One region of the Enterobacter sp. UPMP2060 genome, then DNA from elsewhere that is predicted to be linked to it. Evidence: predicted binding sites of a transcription regulator. Region 1 holds the regulator's gene; the other holds the start of a gene.

What was found. The regulator PhoB, encoded in region 1, activates phosphate uptake and scavenging genes when phosphate is short. The targets are predictions, from matches to a motif close to CTGTCATAAAACTGNCNNAT.
Region 2: a site for PhoB is predicted at 2,719-2,738, ahead of glpT (glycerol-3-phosphate transporter). Genes of this name have one in related genera too.

The regions. Positions count from the first base shown of each region.
Region 1 is NZ_JBSKJQ010000005.1:171,307-181,505, forward strand. It holds gene phoR (phosphate regulon sensor histidine kinase PhoR) at 1-965, opposite strand, end outside; gene phoB (phosphate response regulator transcription factor PhoB) at 987-1,676, opposite strand; gene sbcD (exonuclease subunit SbcD) at 1,864-3,069, shown strand; gene sbcC (exonuclease subunit SbcC) at 3,066-6,197, shown strand; gene mak (fructokinase) at 6,354-7,259, opposite strand; gene rdgC (recombination-associated protein RdgC) at 7,383-8,297, shown strand; gene ppnP (pyrimidine/purine nucleoside phosphorylase) at 8,346-8,633, opposite strand; gene ACWKXN_RS13175 (AroM family protein) at 8,705-9,382, opposite strand; gene yaiA (protein YaiA) at 9,620-9,811, opposite strand; gene aroL (shikimate kinase AroL) at 9,856-10,199, opposite strand, start outside.
Region 2 is NZ_JBSKJQ010000002.1:314,951-325,149, reverse strand. It holds gene yfaE (class I ribonucleotide reductase maintenance protein YfaE) at 1-82, shown strand, start outside; gene glpQ (glycerophosphodiester phosphodiesterase) at 188-1,246, opposite strand; gene glpT (glycerol-3-phosphate transporter) at 1,258-2,610, opposite strand; gene glpA (anaerobic glycerol-3-phosphate dehydrogenase subunit A) at 2,862-4,490, shown strand; gene glpB (glycerol-3-phosphate dehydrogenase subunit GlpB) at 4,480-5,697, shown strand; gene glpC (anaerobic glycerol-3-phosphate dehydrogenase subunit GlpC) at 5,694-6,884, shown strand; gene ACWKXN_RS06980 (nicotinamide mononucleotide deamidase-related protein YfaY) at 6,918-8,117, opposite strand; gene ACWKXN_RS06975 (YfaZ family outer membrane protein) at 8,211-8,750, opposite strand; gene menE (o-succinylbenzoate--CoA ligase) at 8,875-10,199, opposite strand, start outside.

The DNA.
Region 1 (10,199 bases):
ATGGCGCTCCGCAGTTCATCTTCGCTGCCCAGCACCTTCAGCGTATTGTCGACCTCAAAGGTCAGGTGATGCTTTTTGTGGCTTAGCGTCTGCGCTTCACGCTCAACGACCCGCAGCATCATCGGGACATCAATGGTCTCATTTAGCGCGAGCGTTGGCGCCGCTTCAATCTTCGAGAGCGTCAGCAGCTGCTTCACCAGCCCTTCCATCCGGTGCGTTTGCTCGCGCATGGTGTGCAGCGCTTTTTCACGCGGCGCGCCTTCAAGCGTTTGCTCCTGCATCATCTCCAGGTAGCCCTGAAGCACGGTCAGCGGGGTACGCAGTTCGTGACTGACGTTGGCGAAGAAGTTGCGACGCGCCCCTTCCAGCTGGTGCATCTGGGTGACATCGCGCGCCACCATCAGCCACTGCTTATCGCTGTAGGGCATCACGCGGATTTCCAGATGGCGACCATTATTGAGCTTCAGATTGTGCGGGCGGGTAAAATCACGCTTTTTCAGATACAGCGTAAATTCGGGATAACGCAGAAGGTTGAGGATATTCTGACCATTATCATCGGGCCAGCGCAGGCCCAGCAGCTGTTGCGCAAGGCCGTTACACCAGAAGATCGTCCCTTCTTCGGTCGTCAGAATAACGGCATCCGGCAGCGACTCTGCACCGCTGCGAAAACGCTTAATCAGGCTTCCCAGCTCGCGGCGACGCTTTTTATTACGCATCTGCATCTGATGCAGTCCGTACAGCAGCGGCTCCCAGCTGCCGCTTCCCGGCGGCGGCGTCATACTTCGGTCAACCCACAGCCACCAGGAGAGGCGCAGCAGGTTCCAGAAATGCCAGATCAGCAGCCCGGTGACCGACGCCAGCAGAAACCACGGCAGGTGTCCAAGAAAGGCCCCCAGAAGGAAGGCCGGAATACAGCATAAGATCAGTTCAAAGACGAGCCTTTTCCATGACAGACGTTCCAGCACGCGTCACACTCCTGTCATTGTTCAGAAACGGGTAGAAAAACGATAACCCGTGCCGCGGACCGTCTGCACCATGCGATCGTGGCCGCTCAGTTCCAGTGCTTTTCGCAGGCGGCGAATATGTACGTCAACCGTCCGGTCTTCGACATACACGTTAGTTCCCCAGACGTTATTCAGCAACTGCTCGCGGCTGTAAACGCGTTCCGGGTGGGTCATAAAGAAGTGCAGGAGTTTAAATTCGGTAGGCCCCATGTCGAGGGGATTTTCACCGGTCATGACGCGGTGTGAGGTGGGGTCAAGGCTCAGCCCCTGCATCTCTATCACCTCTTCCACCGCCATCGGCGAAATACGGCGCATCACGGCTTTAATGCGGGCAACCAGCTCTTTTGGGGAGAACGGTTTAGTAATGTAATCGTCCGCGCCGGTTTCCAGACCGCGAACGCGATCCTCTTCTTCTCCGCGCGCCGTGAGCATCACAACCGGGATGTCGCGGGTCAGCGCCTCGCGCTTCAGGTGTTTGATAAACTGCAGTCCGGAGCCGCCGGGCAACATCCAGTCCAGCAGAATCAGATCGGGCCAGGGTTCATTCAGCTGGTTCACTGCGCTGTCATAATCTTCCGCTTCAACCGGCTGGAAGCCGTTTTGCTCGAGCACGAAGCACACCATTTCACGAATTGGAGCTTCATCTTCTACGACCAGAATACGTCTCGCCATACTTTGCCCTGTCTTATCTTATTTAAGTTACAAGTTTGTAATTCGGCGCCATTATGCGTCAGATTTATGACAGATTTATGAAAAACAGTACCACGATAACGGGCAAACCGTTGTTTTATTACAGCGGTTATTTTCCCGTCTCTGAACGTTTATAATCCTGCTTTCTCTTTTTTGCCACGGATCAGCTATGCGCATACTTCACACCTCGGACTGGCATCTGGGTCAAAATTTTTACAGCAAAAGCCGTGCGGCTGAACATGAAGCTTTCCTGAACTGGCTGCTGGAAACGGCCCGGACGCACGAGGTGGACGCGATTATTGTGGCGGGTGACATCTTTGATACCGGCTCGCCCCCCAGCTATGCGCGTGAACTGTACAACCGCTTCGTGGTGAATTTGCAGCAAACCGGCTGTCATCTGGTGATTGTCGCCGGTAACCATGATTCCGTCGCGACGCTCAATGAATCCCGCGACATCCTGGCATTTCTCAATACCACCGTCGTCGCCAGCGCCGGGCACGCCCCGCAGATCCTGAAAAAACGCGACGGCACGCCGGGGGCGGTGCTGTGCCCCATTCCCTTTTTGCGTCCGCGGGACATCGTGCAAAGTCAGGCGGGACTGTCGGGCGCGGAAAAACAGCAGCATCTCCTGCAGGCCATCACCGACTATTATCACCAGCAGCACGCCGATGCCTGCGCCCTGCGCGGCGACCAGCCGATTCCGGTGATTGCGACCGGGCATCTCACCACCGTCGGGGCCAGTAAAAGTGACGCCGTACGCGACATCTATATCGGCACGCTGGATGCCTTTCCGGCGCAGAACTTCCCGCCAGCCGACTACATTGCGCTCGGACATATTCACCGGGCGCAGATCGTCGGCGGCAGCGAGCACATCCGCTACTGCGGCTCGCCAATTTCGCTCAGCTTTGACGAAACGGGCAAGGCCAAATCCGTCCATCTGGTGAGCTTTTCCGACGGAAAACTTCACGCCGTCGAGACGCTGGAGGTCCCGGTCACCCAGCCGCTGGCGGTGCTAAAGGGCGATCTTGCCGCCATTACCGCCCAGCTTGAGCAGTGGCGCGGAACAGCGCTTAACCCGCCCGTCTGGCTGGATATCGAAATCACCACCGACGACTACCTGCACGATATGCAGCGTAAAATTCAGGCGCTGACGGAAGATTTACCCGTCGAAGTCTTACTGGTACGCCGCAGCCGCGAGCAGCGCGAGAAAATTCTGTTAAGCGCTCAACGTGAAACGCTCAGTGAGCTTCGGGTTGAAGAGGTGTTTGAACGCAGGCTCTCGCAGGAGGAAATTGACGACGCGAAGCGCGCAAGACTCAGCGAACTGTTCAGCCATACCCTGCATGCGCTCAATGATGAGGAAGAAAACGCATGAAAATTTTGAGCCTGCGCCTGAAAAATCTCAACTCCCTCAAGGGCGAGTGGAAAATTGACTTTACCGCGGAGCCGTTTGCCAGCAACGGTCTGTTTGCCATTACCGGCGCGACCGGGGCAGGTAAAACCACCTTGCTCGACGCCATCTGCCTGGCGCTTTATCACGAAACGCCGCGCCTGCAGAAGGTCTCTCAGGCGCAAAACGACCTGATGACGCGCGACACCGCCGAGTGCCTGGCAGAAGTGGAGTTCGAGGTAAAAGGCACCGCCTATCGCGCATTCTGGAGCCAGAACCGCGCGCGCAACCAGCCGGACGGCAACCTGCAGGCGCCGCGCGTGGAGCTGGCGCGCTGCGAAGATGGCAAAATCCTGGCCGACAAAGTGACGGATAAGCTGGAGCAAACCGCCGCGCTCACCGGGCTGGACTATGGCCGCTTCACCCGCTCGATGCTGCTCTCACAGGGGCAGTTTGCCGCCTTCCTTAATGCCAGGCCGAGCGATCGCGCCGAGCTGCTGGAAGAGCTGACCGGCACCGAGATCTACGGACAGATTTCCGCCATGGTGTTTGAGAAACACAAAGCCGCCCGCAGCGTGCTTGAAAAGTGCGAGGCGCAGGCGGCGGGCGTCGTGCTGTTGAGCGAAGAGCAACAGCAGCAGTTGCAGCAAAGTTTGCAGGCGCTTACTGATGAAGAGAAAACCCTGCTGGTTCAGCAGCAAAGCCAGCAGAAAGATTTTCAGTGGCTTACGCGCCATGATGAGCTCGTGCTTGAGCAACAGCGCGTCGCCGCGATGCAGCAGCAGGCGCAACAGGCGCTGACGAACGCTGCGCCAGAGCTGGCAAAGCTCCAGCTTGCCCTGCCCGCCGCCCAGCTTCGACCGCTTTGGGCGCACCAGCAGGAGCAAACCGCGCGCCTGACGCAAACCCAGCAGCGAATTGTTGAAGTAAATACTCGCTTACAAGCCAAAACCGCACTGCGCGCGCGGATCCGTCATACCGCCCAGCGTAATCATGAGCAGCTTCAGACCGAACTGAAGGCGCTGGCGCAGTGGCTGGTGGAGCACGAGCGCTATCGCCTGCTGGGGCAGGAGATTGCCGGCTGGCGTGCCCAGTTCTCACAGCTTAACCGCGACAAAACGCAGTTAGCCTCCCTAGCTGCGCGAATGGGTGAACTACGCAACAGGCTGGCTGAGATGCCGGAAAATGCGCTGACGCTGACGGCGGATGAGGTCAGCGCGGCCATGGAGCAGCAGTCCCGGTCACGCACGCTGCGCCAGCGGCTAACGTCGCTGCATGCCCGCTATCAGCCGCTGCAAAAGCGCCTGCGCCAGAGCGGTGAAAGCGTGCAGAAGGCCCAGGTCGATCAAAATAAACTCAATGAAACGCTGACGCTGCGCCGCCAGCAGTACAAAGAGAAACACCAGCACTTTCTGGATCTTAAAGCCCTCTGCGAACGCGAAGCGACGATTAAAGACCTGGAAAACTATCGTTCCCGGCTTGAGGCAGGCAAACCCTGTCCGCTGTGCGGCTCCAGCGAGCATCCCGCCGTTGCGCAATACCAGTCGCTTGAGCTGACGGATAACCAGCGCCGCCGCGATACCCTGGAAAAAGAGGTCGCCGCGCTTAAAGAGGAAGGCCTGCTGGTGCTGGGACAGGTTAATGCCCTGACGCAGCAGATCCAGCGCGAGTCAGACGAAGCGCAGACGCTCTCTCAGGAAGAGCAAGCGCTCACTAAAGAGTGGATGGAGGTCTGCGCTTCCCTGAACATCGCGTTGAATATTCAGGAAGATATCACGCCATGGATGAACGAGCAGGAACAGTACGAGCGCCAGCTTTATCAGTTGAGCCAGCGCCTGACCCTGCAAAACCAGCTAAACGAGCAGGAAGTGCTGGAGCGACAGTATCAGCAGCAGCTGACGGCCGCGCGCCAGGCGCTGGAAATCACCCTGCTCTCGCTATCGCTTAACGTACCTGAAGACGGCAATGAAGCCGCCTGGCTGCACGCCCGCGAAGCGGAATTCGCGCAGTGGCAGGAGAAACAAACGCAGCACGGCGTGCTTCTGGAACGCATAAACGCGCTGAAGCCGCTGCTCGACACGCTTCCGGAAACGAACGGCGAAGAGGCCGAACCGGCCATTCCTGACGGCTGGCGCGACGTTCACGATGAATGCGTGTCGCTACAAAGCCAGCTCAGCGCGCAGCAGCAGCAGGAAAAGCTGGAGCAAGAGCGCCTGCAGCAGTCGCAGACGCAGTTCACCGCGGCGCTCGCAGCGAGCTGCTTTGCCGATCGGGACGCGTTCCTTGCCGCGCTGCTGGATGACGACGCTATTCGTCGCCTCGAACAGCTGAAGCAGTCGCTGGAAAGCCAGATACAGCAGGCCGCAGCCCTTTCCGGCCAGGCTAACCAGCAGCTGCAGGCTCATCTGGCGCTGCGGCCGGAAGGGCTCAACGCCGATGCTCCTGCGCTGCAAAGCCAGCTGCAGCAGCTGGCGCAACGGCTTCGCGAGAACACCACGCATCAGGGCGAGATCCGCCAGCAGCTTAAGCAGGACAGCGATAACCGTCAGCACCAGCTGGCGTTGATGCAGCAAATTGAAGAGGCCGCGCGCCAGGCGGACGACTGGGGTTATCTGAACGCGCTGATCGGCTCCAGCACCGGCGACAAGTTCCGTAAATTCGCGCAGGGGCTAACGCTGGACAATCTCGTCTGGCTTGCTAACCAGCAGCTTAACCGTCTGCACGGCCGCTATCTGCTGCAGCGCAAGGCCAGCGACGCGCTGGAGCTGGAAGTGGTCGATACCTGGCAGGCGGATGCGGTTCGCGATACCCGCACGCTCTCGGGCGGCGAGAGCTTCCTGGTCAGCCTGGCGCTGGCGCTGGCCCTTTCCGATCTGGTGAGTCATAAGACGCGGATCGATTCCCTGTTCCTGGATGAAGGGTTCGGCACGCTCGACAGTGAAACGCTGGATACCGCGCTGGATGCGCTCGACGCGCTGAACGCCACCGGGAAAACCATCGGCGTGATCAGCCACGTTGAGGCGATGAAAGAGCGCATTCCGGTGCAGATCAAGGTGAAGAAAATCAACGGGCTGGGTTATAGCAGGCTGGATAAGGAATTTGCGGTGGGCTGAATGGTAGGTCGGTGCGGTCTGATGCCCTCACCCTAGCCCTCTCCCACAGGGAGAGGGTAAAAACACCAAAAACAGCAACTTGCGTTGCTGTTTTGCTTTTACCTTGCCCCACCCAGGCCCTCTCCCACAGGGAGAGGGAATAAACATTATTTGCTTTTATTCCGGCCACAGCCACGCCGCGCCGCGCACGCCGCTGGAGTCACCGTGGACAGCTTTGCGGATCGGGGTTTCACACTCGCCGCCAAACACCCACTGTTTCACCAGATTCGGTACCGTGGCGTACAGCCGGTCGACGTTGCTCATGCCGCCGCCGAGCACAATCACGTCCGGATCGAGAATATTTACCACGTGCGCCAGGGATTTCGCCAGCCGCATTTCGTAGCGGCTAAGGGCCAGCTCGGCGACCGGATCCTGTTCTTCGACCAGACGCATGATTTCGTTGCCCTTAAGCGGCTGGCCGCTTAAGCGGTGGTAGTCGGTCGCAAAACCGGTGCCAGAGATAAACGTCTCAATACAGCCCTGCTTTCCGCAGTAGCACGGCACCTCAGCGCGGTATTTAAGCTCGTCTTCATCCATCCACGGCAGCGGGTTGTGTCCCCACTCGCCTGCTGTGCCGTTGCCGCCGATATGGGCGCGCCCGCCGAACGCCACGCCCGCTCCGCAGCCGGTACCGATAATCACGGCAAACACGGTCTGAGCACCGGCCGCCGCGCCGTCGATGGCCTCAGAGACCGCCAGGCAGTTGGCGTCGTTAGCCAGACGCACTTCCCGGTTCAGACGTTGGCTCAAATCTTTATCAAACGGCTGACCGTTGAGCCAGGTGGAGTTGGCATTTTTAACCACCCCGGTATACGGCGAGATCGACCCCGGGATCCCCATCCCGACGCTGCCGGTTTGCCCTGTCGCCTGCTCTGCCATCTCAACCAGGCTGGCAATCGTCTCGATAGTCTGGTGATAATCATCGCGCGGCGTCGGCAGACGGTGGCGGAACAGCTGCTCCCCCTGCTCGCTCAGTGCGATGACTTCTGTTTTGGTACCGCCCAAATCGATCCCAATACGCACAAGACTCTCCTCATTATTTTGATTATCAACAGAGTAGAAGCACGCTTCCCGATTAGCAATGCAAGCGATGCGACAATTCGTTATCATGCCCGCTGATTTAACGACAAGGCCGTGGAAATTATCATGCTGTGGTTCAAAAATTTGATGGTTTACCGTCTCAGCCGCGACGTTTCGCTGCGTGCAGAAGAGATGGAAAAACAGTTAGCCGCTTATACCTTTTCCCCTTGCGGTAGCCAGGATATGGCGAAAACCGGCTGGGTTCCGCCAATGGGTTCACAAAGCGATGCACTGACCCACGCCAGCAGCACGGGTCAAATCATCGTCTGCGCCCGTAAAGAAGAGAAAATCCTGCCGACGCCGGTGGTTAAGCAGGCGCTCGAAGCGAAAATTTTCAAGCTGGAAGCCGAACAGGGCCGCAAGCTGAAAAAGACCGAAAAAGATTCGCTGAAAGACGAAGTGCTGCACTCCCTGCTGCCGCGCGCCTTCAGCCGCTTCAGCCAGACCATGATGTGGATCGACACCGTCAACGGGCTGATCATGGTGGACTGCGCCAGCGCCAAGAAAGCAGAAGATACGCTGGCCCTGCTGCGTAAAAGCATCGGATCTTTACCGGTCGTTCCGCTGGCGCTGGAAACGCCGATCGAGCTGACGCTGACCGAATGGGTACGCAGCGGCGCTGCGGCTCAGGGTTTCCAGATCCTTGATGAAGCCGAGCTGAAAGCCCTGCTGGAAGATGGCGGCGTGATCCGCGCGAAGAAGCAGGATCTGGTGAGCGACGAGATCGCCGTCCACATCGAAGCGGGTAAAGTGGTTACTAAACTGGCGCTCGACTGGCAGCAGCGCATTCAGTTCGTGATGTGCGACGACGGCTCCGTGAAGCGTCTGAAGTTCTGCGACGAGCTGCGCGATCAGAACGAAGATATCGACAGGGAAGATTATGCCCAGCGCTTTGACGCGGACTTCATCCTGATGACCGGCGAGCTGGCCGCGTTGATTCAGAATCTGGTGGAAGGTCTCGGCGGCGAAGCGCAGAGATAACAGGCAAAACGCAGGCCGGGTAAGCGTTAGCGCCACCCGGCTTATTTTTTATTTCAGGTAGCGGCACAGATAAGAGGTAGGTTCAGCGACCTGCAAATGGAACTCGCTGTGGCCAGGGACGTTGAAAACTTGCCCGGCAGCGTAAACTTTCCATTCCGTTTCACCCGGCAGTAAGACGTTCAGCGCACCGCTGACGACCGTCATTTCTTCAGCTTCCGCCGTGCCAAAGGTGTATTCCCCTTCCGCCATAACGCCGACACTGGCGCGGCCAGTGCTGCTGCTGGTAAAACCAATGGATTTCACTTTACCGGAAAAGTATTCGTTACTTTGAAGCATGAACTGGCCCTTATATTTATAGATAAAAATTCACTATAGGGGCCATGCTCATCACCTGTCACGCAAAATCATTACATGAGCAGTTCCGAGGCCAGGCGAGCCATCAGAACGTTGGATAACAGCACGGGCACATCCAGCGCTTTTTGCAGCAGATCACGATGGTGCTGATGGAAACCGAGGCAGTCCAGAATCAAGACATCTGCTCCTCTCTCAAGCAGTTCCTTCCCGGCAGCAATAAGTTTTGCCTCACTGTCCCAGAACGGATTTGCCAGCGCATACAAGGGCACTTTTTCCAGCACGTGCCATTTTGCTTCCTGGTTATCCATGAGCTCCTCAATGGGCACAATCACCCCCACCTGATGACCATCCACGATGGAGGCCACCAGCGGTGGAATGATCCGCATCGGCTCAAGCAAAATCGCATTACGCGCCGTGAGGCCCTTAATGGGCGCGGTACTCATCAGCAAAATAACGTCATAACCTTGATTATCGAGCACTTCTATCACGCCCTGCAGCGAGCGCTCGATTTTCTGACGTGAAACATGCGCCAGTTTACCGTCGCTTAATAACGTCGCCAGGGGATCCTCCCCCGCCTCGACAGCGTAGTCTTCCATGACCTCTTCCCGACTCATCTTCCCCAGCAGGCTAAGATGCGTTATCTGTTGTTCAGATACATGCTCGGTTAAGAGCGGTAACACTTCGCTTACAGGGACCACACCAATGGTGAGGATCGCCAACGTTGCCTTCATCTTGATCGCCTTCCATTACTCCAACATCGTGCATACAGGTACAGGCTCACTACGCTGCACAGTTCATTTTTTCAACAAAACAGCACCAAGCGTAGCAGGTGATCCCGACATCGAAATGTAAAGATCGCCTGCCGATACCGGAGTTACTTGTAATAACTAAATATTAACTCCTGCTTAACTTTCCCGATGAGTAAAAAGTGTGATTCAGGCACGATACTGGAACGTTTAGGAAAACATTCAGGTTATGTCGGGATCTTCATAGCGCCGTTTCGCGTCCAGCGCTTCCTGTTCAGTCTCGTGTTCACTGATCAGCGAGTCCGGCTTGGGATGATCGGCACGCAGTTGATACCAGGTCACGGTATGACCCGTCTGGCCTTTTTCAACGGTAACAATGCGTGCTTCACGCGGATAGGGAGGTCTGGTTGGCATAGCTCATCCTTTTTTTATGTCTGAGCTATAAGTATAGACGCCGATTAGCTGGCACAAGCCAAACGCAGGGCGGTAATAATCTGAATCACAACGTCTTCGGGAGAGGCTGACGCATCCACCACGTGGTGAGCCGCTTCGCGGTATAGCGCATCGCGTTCGGCCAGCACTTCGCTCACCTCTTCGCTGAGCGGCCTGGTAGTCAGCGCAGGGCGTTGCCCCTCTTCCGGAAAGGCTTCCAGCCGCCCTACCAGAGCCGACACCGGCGCGCTGAGATAAATCACAATCCCCTTTTCGCGCATAAAATGACGATTGCACTCCGCCAGAACGACGCCACCGCCGGTCGCGATCACGGCAGACGGGGTAGTGACCGCTTTCAGCGCGGCGGTTT
Region 2 (10,199 bases), on a different contig from region 1:
CGAGCCGCTGGCCTTTATCAACGAAGGGGAAATTTTGCCCTGCTGCTGCCGGGCAAAAGGCGATATAGAGATCGAGATGTGATGTTGTCCGTATCCCCTCTCCCGGTGGGAGAGGGTTAGGGTGAGGGTATCAGGCCGCAGAGCCTGATTGTCGGGTGGCGGCTTCGCCTTACCCGACCTGCCAAACCTACTTCCGGTGAATGAATTCGACCGCTTTATCCGGGAAATCCGTAAACAGTCCGTCCACGCCCGCCTGGTTATACAACACCTCATAAAGCTGATTCACGTCCGTGGCATACGGCGGCAGCTGGTCTGCACGAACGGTATACGGATGCACCTGCATCCTGCTGGCGTGCGCCTCTTTCACCATCGCCGTCAGCTTCACGTGGCCCGGCGCTGAGCCTTCCGCCACCAGCATGTGGTAATCCGGCCCGATGCCGTCGGCGTACTGCGCAATCTGCTTCATCGCGCCCGGCTTAAACATCCAGTCGTAGCTGTAGTTCACCCACTTGCCGTCCGGCTGCTTCTCCTGGGTTTCATTCCAGTCGGTATAGGCAATCAGCTGAACCAGATTGAGGTTCATCCCCATCTTCGGCTCCAGCTCGGTTTTGATGCGCTTCAGCTCGGCGGCGTCAAAACACTGCAGGTAGACTTTGTCCTTCTTGCTGGTGTAGCCGTACTGTTTCAGCACCTCCAGCGTCTTCGCGGCAATGTCTTTGCCTTCCTGATGGTGGAACCACGGCGCTTTGATCTCCGGGTAGATGCCGATATTTTTACCGGTTGAGTGGTTCAGCCCCTGAACAAACTCAATCTCTTCCTGGAAGGTATGGATCCGGAAGTCAGATTTGCCCATCGGGAAACGTCCCGGATAGACCTGAACCTTCTTGCCGTTTTCGATCTCGAAGCCTTCGGTAAACTTCAGGGAACGGATCTCCGCCAGGGTGAAATCAATGGCGTAGTAGCGGCCATCTTTGCGCGCGCGGTCCGGGTATCGATCCGCCACGTCCGTCACGCGGTCAAGATAGTGGTCATGCAGGACGACCAGCTGGTCGTCCTTCGTCATAACCAGATCCTGCTCCAGATAATCCGCGCCCTGGGCATAGGCCATCGCTTTCGCCGGGAGCGTATGCTCCGGCAGATAGCCGCTGGCGCCGCGGTGGGCGATAACGATTTTATCCGCCGCCAGCGCCGAGCCTGTCATCAGGCCCGCAAGCAGCAGGCCGGTTGTTACGTAAGACAATTTCATCGCAATGCTCCTTATTGACGACGCGCCAGCACTTCCGCGTGGTGACGTTTCTCACCGATCATGACCACAATGAGCAGCAGTACCGCCAGCACGCTGCCGCCGATCATCACCATAAAGCCGCCGTCCCAGCCGAAGAAGTCAACGGTGTAGCCCACGATGGCGCTCGCCGCGACCGAACCGCCCAGGTAGCCGAACAGACCGGTAAAGCCTGCCGCCGTGCCTGCCGCTTTTTTCGGCGCCAGCTCCAGCGCGTGCAGACCGATCAGCATCACCGGACCGTAAATCAGGAAGCCGATGACGATCATGCAGGCCATGTCTACTGATGGGTTGCCCGGCGGGTTGAGCCAGTAAACGACGGTCGCGATGGTGACCAGGGTCATAAAGAACACGCCCGTCGCGCCGCGGTTGCCTTTAAACACCTTGTCCGACATCCAGCCGCAAAGCAGCGTGCCCGGGATCCCGGCATATTCATACAGGAAATAGGCCCAGGAGGACTTATCCAGCGCGAAGTGCTTCACCTCTTTCAGGTAGGTCGGGGACCAGTCCAGAATGCCGTAGCGCAGCAGGTAAACGAACACGTTCGCCACCGCGATGTACCACAGCAGCTTGTTCGGCAGGACGTACTTCATGAAGATCTGTTTTGCGGTCAGCTCTTCTTCGTGCTCCTTGCTGTAATCATCCGGATAGTCGTTTTTGTACTCTTCAATCGGCGGCAGGCCGCAGGACTGAGGCGTATCGCGCATCAGCGCGAAAGCGATAATCGCCACGACGATGGCGCCAAAGGCAGGCATATAGAGCGCAGCGTGCCAGTCGTTGAACCAGGCCATCCCCAGCAGGAACAGCAGCGGCGGAATACCGCCACCCACGTTATGCGCGCAGTTCCACACCGACACGATGCCGCCGCGTTCCTTCTGCGACCACCAGTGCACCATGGTGCGTCCGCACGGCGGCCATCCCATCCCCTGGAACCAGCCGCAGAGGAACAGCAGCACGAACATGACGGCGATGCTGGAGGTTGCCCACGGCACAAAGCCCATGAACAGCATGACCGCAGCCGCCAGGATCAGGCCGGCGGGCAGGAACACGCGCGGATTCGAGCGATCCGATACCGACCCCATGATGAATTTGGAAAAACCGTAGGCGATTGAGATCCCCGACAGCGCGAACCCCAGATCGCCGCGGGAGAAGCCCTGCTCCACCAGATACGGCATGGCGAGCGCGAAGTTTTTACGTACAAGGTAGTACGCCGCGTACCCGAAGAAGATCCCCAGGAAAATTTGCCAGCGCAGACGGCGGTATAGCGGATCAATTTCTGCCTCTGGCAGACGCGCCCTGTGCGGCGCAGGTTTGAAGATACTGAGCATAACAGCCTCCGTGGCCTTGAATTGAATGGGCAGGTGGCTCGCACCTGAATTCCAGAGGCGGGGATGTTAAGAAATCACGGTGATTGTTACTGTGAATCAACGCACAGATTGTTACAGAAATATGACAGAATGCGCAAAAAAGCACATGAAATCACGTTCCACTTTCGAATTTCGCGCGTTTATGTTCGAAATCAAACAAACCACACTATTGATATGGCTAAATGATAAAAAACGAACATAGAGGGTAAACAATGACCATTCACGATCCTCGCTACAGCGATGTGATAATCATTGGCGGTGGCGCAACCGGTGCCGGGATCGCACGCGACTGCGCCCTTCGCGGCTTAAGCGTTACGCTGCTGGAGCGCCACGACATCGCAACGGGCGCAACCGGGCGTAACCATGGCCTGCTGCACAGCGGCGCGCGGTATGCGGTTACTGACGGTGAATCCGCACGCGAATGTATTGCTGAAAACCAGATCCTCAAGCGTATCGCCCGCCACTGCATTGAGCCGACCGACGGCCTCTTTATTACTCTTCCCGAAGATGACCTCGCCTTTCAGGACACCTTTATTACCGCCTGCACTGCGGCGGGCATTCAGGCTGAGGCCATGGACCCGGCGCTGGCGCGGCGGCTGGAACCGTCGGTTAACCCGGCGCTTATCGGCGCGGTGAAAGTGCCTGACGGCACCGTTGACCCCTTCCGCCTGACCGCCGCCAATATGCTGGACGCCCGCGAGCATGGCGCGAACATTCTGACCGGGCACGAAGTGACCGGGCTTATCCGTGAAGGTCATCGTATCTGCGGCGTGCGGATCCTTGATACGCAATATAACGAACACAGCGAGCTGTATGCCGCCGTGGTGGTTAACGCGGCGGGGATCTGGGGGCAGCGCATCGCGGAATACGCGGACCTGTCGGTACGCATGTTCCCGGCGAAAGGCTCGCTGCTGATCCTCGACCACCGCATCAATAACCACGTGATCAACCGCTGCCGCAAACCGTCCGACGCCGATATCCTCGTCCCGGGCGACACCATTTCGTTAATCGGTACCACCTCAACCCACGTCGACTACAGCGAGATTGACTACAACCGCGTGACCGCCGAAGAGGTCGACGTCCTGCTGCGCGAAGGGGAAAAACTGGCCCCGGTGATGGCGCAGACGCGTATTCTGCGCGCCTACGCGGGCGTGCGTCCGCTGGTCGCCAGCGATAACGATCCGAGCGGGCGTAACGTCAGCCGGGGCATCGTGCTGCTCGATCACGCCGAGCGCGACGGCATGGACGGGTTTATCACCATCACCGGCGGCAAGCTGATGACCTACCGCCTGATGGCCGAGTGGGCGACCGATGCCGTCTGCCGCAAGCTGGGCAATACCGAACGGTGCGTGACGGCAGAGCAGCCACTGCCCGGCTCGCGTCAGTCCACCGAAAAAACGCTGCAAAAAATTATCTCCCTGCCCGCGCCGCTGCGCGGATCCGCTATCTACCGCCACGGCGACAGAACGCCGCAGTGGCTCGGTGAAGGACGCCTGAGCCGCAGCCTGGTATGCGAGTGCGAAGCCGTCACCGCCGGTGAGGTGCAGTATGCGGTGGAGAGCCTGACGGTCACAAGCCTGCTCGATCTTCGTCGCCGCACCCGCGTGGGAATGGGTACCTGTCAGGGCGAGCTGTGCGCCTGTCGTGCCGCCGGGCTGCTGCAGCGTTTTCACACCACTACCGCCACCCAGTCGCTCGATCAGCTCAGCGCGTTTTTAAACGAGCGATGGAAAGGCATTCAGCCTGTCGCCTGGGGCGATGCCCTGCGCGAAAGCGAATTTACCCGCTGGGTCTACCAGGGGCTTTGCGGTCTTGAGAAGGAGCAACGCGATGAAATTTGATACCGTAATCGTCGGCGGCGGGCTGGCAGGCCTGCTCTGCGGCATCAAGCTCACGAAGCAGGGGCTGCGCTGCGCCATTATCACCCGGGGCCAGAGCGCCCTGCACTTCTCGTCGGGCTCGCTGGATCTGGTGGACGAAGCGTACCGCGATAAGCTGCCGCCGGAGCACCCGTATCACCTGATTGGCGCCCAGCATATTGACCGCTTTGCGCTGGAAACCGAAGCGCTGCTGGCAGACTGCGGCGCGCGTCTGAAGGGAAGCGCCCGGCTCAATCACCAGCGCGTCACGCCGCTCGGCACCCTGCGCTCTGCCTGGCTCAGCCCGGAAGAAGTGCCCGTTGCTCCCTTCAACGCCGCGCGCGTGCGGGTCGTGGGCATTAGCGGCTTTCTGGATTTTCAGCCCCATCTCGCGGCGGCGTCACTTTGTCGCCAGGGCGTCAATGCCGAAACGGCAGAGATAGAGCTGCCTGAGCTTGATGTCCTGCGCGACAACCCGAGCGAATTTCGCGCGGTGAATATCGCCCGTTTTCTGGATAACGAGGACAAATGGCCGCTGCTGTATGACGCACTCAGACCGCTCAGCGACAGCTGTGACGCCCTGCTGATGCCCGCCTGCTTTGGTTTACGCGACAACCGGCTCTGGCGCTGGCTCTCGGATCGTCTGCCCTGCTCGCTCGGCCTGCTGCCAACTCTGCCCCCTTCCGTCCCAGGCATTCGCCTGCATACCCAGCTCCAGCGCCAGTTTGTCGCGCAGGGCGGCGTGTGGATGGCGGGTGATGAGGTGAAAAAAATCACCCTGACCGACGGCGCGGTGAGCGAAATCTGGACGCGCAACCACGACGATATTCCGCTTCGCGCGCGCTTTACGGTGCTGGCAAGCGGCAGCTTCTTCAGCAACGGGCTGCTGAGCAGCCGGGAGGGCATCCGGGAAGCCATTATGGGGCTGGATGTTCGCCAGCGTGCCTCCCGCGCGGACTGGTATCAAAGTGATTTCTTCTCGCCGCAGCCCTGGCAGCAGTTCGGCGTGATTGTCGATAACCAGCTACATCCGCAACTTTCAGGTAAGCCCGTCAGTAATCTTTTTGCCATCGGCTCGCTGCTGGGCGGGTACGATCCGATTGCCCAGGGATGCGGTGGCGGGGTCTGCGCCGTCACGGCGCTGTATGTGGCAGAGCAGATTAGCCAGCGCACGGAGGCTGAACAATGAACGACACCCGTTTTGAAAGCTGCATTAAATGCACGGTGTGTACCACCGTCTGCCCGGTGAGCGGCGTGAACCCACGCTATCCCGGACCAAAGCAGGCCGGGCCGGACGGCGAGCGTCTGCGGCTGAAGGACGGCAAGCTGTACGACGAGGCGCTGAAATACTGCATTAACTGCAAACGCTGCGAAGTCGCCTGCCCGTCGGATGTGAAAATCGGCGATATCATCCAGCGCGCCCGGGCGCGCTACAGCACGCAAAAGCCGACGCTGCGGGACGCTATTCTGAGCCATACCGATCTGATGGGCAGCGTCTCGACGCCGTTTGCCCCGCTGGTGAATGCCGCGACCTCCCTCAAACCGGTGCGTCAGCTGCTGGATGCCACGCTGAAGATAGACCATCACCGCAGCCTGCCGAAATATTCTCACGGCACCTTCCGCCGCTGGTACAAATCCGTCGCGGCGGAGCAGGCGCAGTACGCCGACCAGGTGGCTTTTTTCCACGGCTGCTATGTGAACTACAACCACCCGCAGCTGGGCAAAGATCTGCTGAAGGTGCTTAACGCCATGGGAACGGGCGTTCAGCTGCTGAACAAAGAGAAGTGCTGCGGCGTACCGCTGATCGCCAACGGGTTTACCGATAAAGCGCGCAGGCAGGCTCAGAGCAATGTCACGTCACTGCGCGAAGCGATTGTCGATAAAGGTATTCCGGTGCTGGCGACCTCGTCCACCTGTACCTTCACCCTGCGCGATGAGTACCCGCATCTGCTGGACGTGGATAATACCGGCCTGCGCGAGCACATCGAGCTGGCGACACGCTTCCTGTGGCGCAAGCTCGATAGCGGGCAGACGTTGCCGCTGGGGAAATTGCCCCTGAAAGTGGTGTATCACACGCCGTGTCATATGGAGAAAATGGGCTGGTCGCTCTATACGCTTGAGCTGCTGCGGTTAATTCCGGACCTGGAGCTGACGGTGCTGGATTCGCGCTGCTGCGGGATTGCGGGAACCTACGGCTTTAAGCGTGAAAACTACGGAACGTCACAGGCGATTGGCGCCCCGCTGTTCCGTCAGATTGAAGAGAGCGGCGCGGATATCGTGGTAACGGACTGCGAAACCTGCAGGTGGCAGATTGAGATGTCAACCAGCAAGCGCTGCGAACATCCAGTCACCCTGCTGGCGAAGGCGCTGGGCTAAACAGTGCCGGGGCGAAACGCCCCGGCACAGGTTTTACTCGATGAACAGCGACTCGACAACGTTAATCCAGCCGTGCTCGCTGGCAACCTCTTTGCCATTCAGCCAGCGGCGCAGCATGTTCAACGCCATCATGGCGCAAACCTCCTGACGCACCGCCAGGCTGTGGCGGGTAATGCTCATTTTTACCCGCAGGGCCCAGGTGCCTTCCGGCGTCGCCAGCGCGAAGTTAAGGTGTTCCTCGTCCAGCCCCCCGACAAACAGCGCCAGACCGGCAAAATGCTTCACCCTTCTCTCGGAAGCCCAGCGGGCGGTTTGCGCCAGGGACTCCTGCTGGAACGGCACCACTTCGCTGGCCAGCAGCGGCGCGTTGACGCGCGACAGCTGCAGCGCCAGCAGGCCACCGGTGAACTGCTCGCTTAAGGTCACGCTCAGCTGACGCGACTGCAGATGCGTCGCAATCTGCGCGGGCAGCCCTTCCGTCCCTTCAAAGATCAGGCTTTCGCCCGCCACGCGCTGCACCTCGGGCCACAGGGCCAGCATCGCCTGTTTCTGTTCGGCCGGACCTGTCAGCTTAAGCTCAATGATCGGCATGGAGGAGCGGTAGCCCATGGAGACGCCCGGCGGCAGCGGGAGAGGGTCAAGGCTCTGGGCCAGATCGCTTTCCGAGCGGCCAAAGGTGGCCAGACGCAGGCACAGCGGCGGTTCAGGCAGGGTAAAACGATCGCGAAGGCGCGGCAGGATCTGCTGCTCGACCATCACTTTAAATTCTGAGGGCACGCCCGGCGTGAAGAACATCAGGCAGCGGTTCAGCTGCATGGCAAACCCGCACGCGGTACCCACCGGGTTATCGACCAGCTCGGCGCTGGCGGGAATTTCAGCCTGTTTGCGGTTGCTGGGGGCCATGACGCGGCCACGTTCAGAGAAAAAGCGCTCCATCTGCGAAAGCCACGCCTCGTGCAGCACCAGCCCTTCGCCTTTTGCGGTCGCGGCGGCCAGCGCGCTGAGATCGTCACCGGTGGGGCCGAGTCCGCCATTCACAATCAGCACGTCGCAGTGTTCGCTGCGCTCGCGCAGAATAGCGACCAGCGACTCAAGATTGTCGCCCACCGTATTGCGGCGCGTTAACGGTAATCCTTGCTCAAAGAAAAGATCGGCAAGCCAGGCGGCATTGGTATCAATAATTTGTCCATGCAGCACTTCGTCGCCGGTGGATAACATCTCCACGTTAATCATTATGTTCTCCCGCTTATTTGGTCAAAACACTATAGCGCAAACGCGGGGTGGAGAAGAGAGAAACTGGCGCGACAGAACGCCGCGCCGGAGTGATTAGAAGCCTGCGCTGACGCCCACGTACGGGCCGTCGGCCAGCGCGTTGTCGCGGTTGCCGTCTTTGCCGGCCAGGTTCAGATAGCGATAGCCCGCTTCGATGGTAATCGGACGCATGATGGTCCAGCGCGCGCCGGCGTTGGCCTCTTCATAGCTTTCGATACCGCTTGAGAGGGAGTCCGGCGAATAGTAGTACTCACCAAACAGGCCGAAGCTGTCGCCAATTTTCCACTGCAGGCCGCCGCCCACTGCCGCCGCGTACCCTTCGTCACCGTCATTTGGGTTGGTGTAGATACCTTTACCGCCGACGGTGGCCAGGAACGGGCCAAGAGGAACGTTCAGACCCAGGCCGAGGCTCGCCGCGTCGCCGTCGTCATCGTTATGCGTCCAGCCGCCGGTCATCGCCAGACCGGAAGTCTCGGTACCCATGCCAAAGCCCAGGTGGGTATAATCCTGACCCGCCGAGCCGTTAATGCTGATGGCGTTAGCCGCCGCAGATACAACCATCAGGCCGAAGCCCACGAATGCCACTTTTTTCATTGTCGTGATCCCACACAATTATTATAAAGAAGTCCCAAAACCGCGAGATTTTAACCGGAGTCTCCCGGGGATCAAGCACTCTGCGTGCGGCAGGTCAGTAGATTGTAATTATTTGAAACGGCTATTATCCCTTCAGCGAAGCGTTCACCCACTGCTGCAACGCGCGGCGCGAAACTTTAATGCCGCCATTTTTGAGTTCGGTCGGCAACAGCAGCCAGCGGACGGGTTGTTCAAAACGCGCCACCTTATCCCTGACCCAGTCAGGTAAACAGGTGATATCCGTTCCCGGCTCGCACTCCACCACCGCCACCGGACGCTGTCCAAACTCGGCGTCGTCCAGCGGGACGATAAACACCTGGTTAATCTGCGGATGGCGGGCGATAACGCGCTCAAGGCTTTCCGGCTGGATCCCTTCTCCGCCGCTAAAAAAGAGGTTGTCCATGCGGCCCAGGATCGTCAGGCGGCCGTCATGCCATTCACCGCGATCGCGGGTAGCGAACCATCCCTGCGCGTTGGTCAGCGGAACCAATTCACCGTCCCGCCAGTAGCCTGAGGCCATACTCTCTGCCCGGATCCAGACCTCACCGTTAACCACCTGCACCTCTCTGCCCGGCAGCGCATAGCCTACGTCCGGCTCGCCGTCCGCCGCTTTCGCGCAGACGGTAGAGGCAAACTCGGTCAGGCCGTAGCCGCAGAAGGTGTGAATACCCTGCTCGCGCGCCTGCTGCGTCAATTCCACAGGAATGGCGGCCCCGCCCAGCAGCACCGCTTTCAGTGCAACAGGCTGGTGGGTATTAAGCAGACGCCAGAGCTGGGTCGGCACCAGCGAGGCGTGCGTACAGCCGCGCAGCGCCTGCGCCAGCGGCTGTTTCTCGCGCACGGTTAACCGCGCGCCGGCCTGCAGCCAGCGCCATAAAATCCCCTGGCCGGAAACGTGAAACAGCGGCAGCGAAAGCAGCCAGTCGTCGTCTTCGCCGTAGGGCATCAGCGCCAGCACGCCGCGCGCGCTGGCGAGATGGGCGTCGCAGGTATGCACCGCTGCTTTCGGCAGCCCGGTAGAGCCGGAGGTCAGCGTCATCGACGCCAGCCGCGCCGGCTGCCACGCAACGCGATATTCCCCGGCGCGCTCGCGCATGCTCAGGGCAGGAAGACCGTCACAGGTACCGTCCAGCGCCAGCGCAAAGCGCAGCGTCATCTGCGGGAGCAACACGTCCAGCAGCGGGCGAGGCAGCTGCGGATTGACGGGAAGAATGCGCGCCCCGCACTGGAGCAGCGCCAGCCACGCCAGAAGGGTTTGCGGATGATTATGGGCCAGCAGCAGCACGCCGTCGCCCTCCTCCACGCCCTGCAGGTGAAACTCTGCCGCAAGACGGTCGACGCGGGCGCACAGCTGTTGCCAGCTGAGCACCTCGTCGTTCAGCCTGAGGGCCGGTTTATCAGCAAACTGCG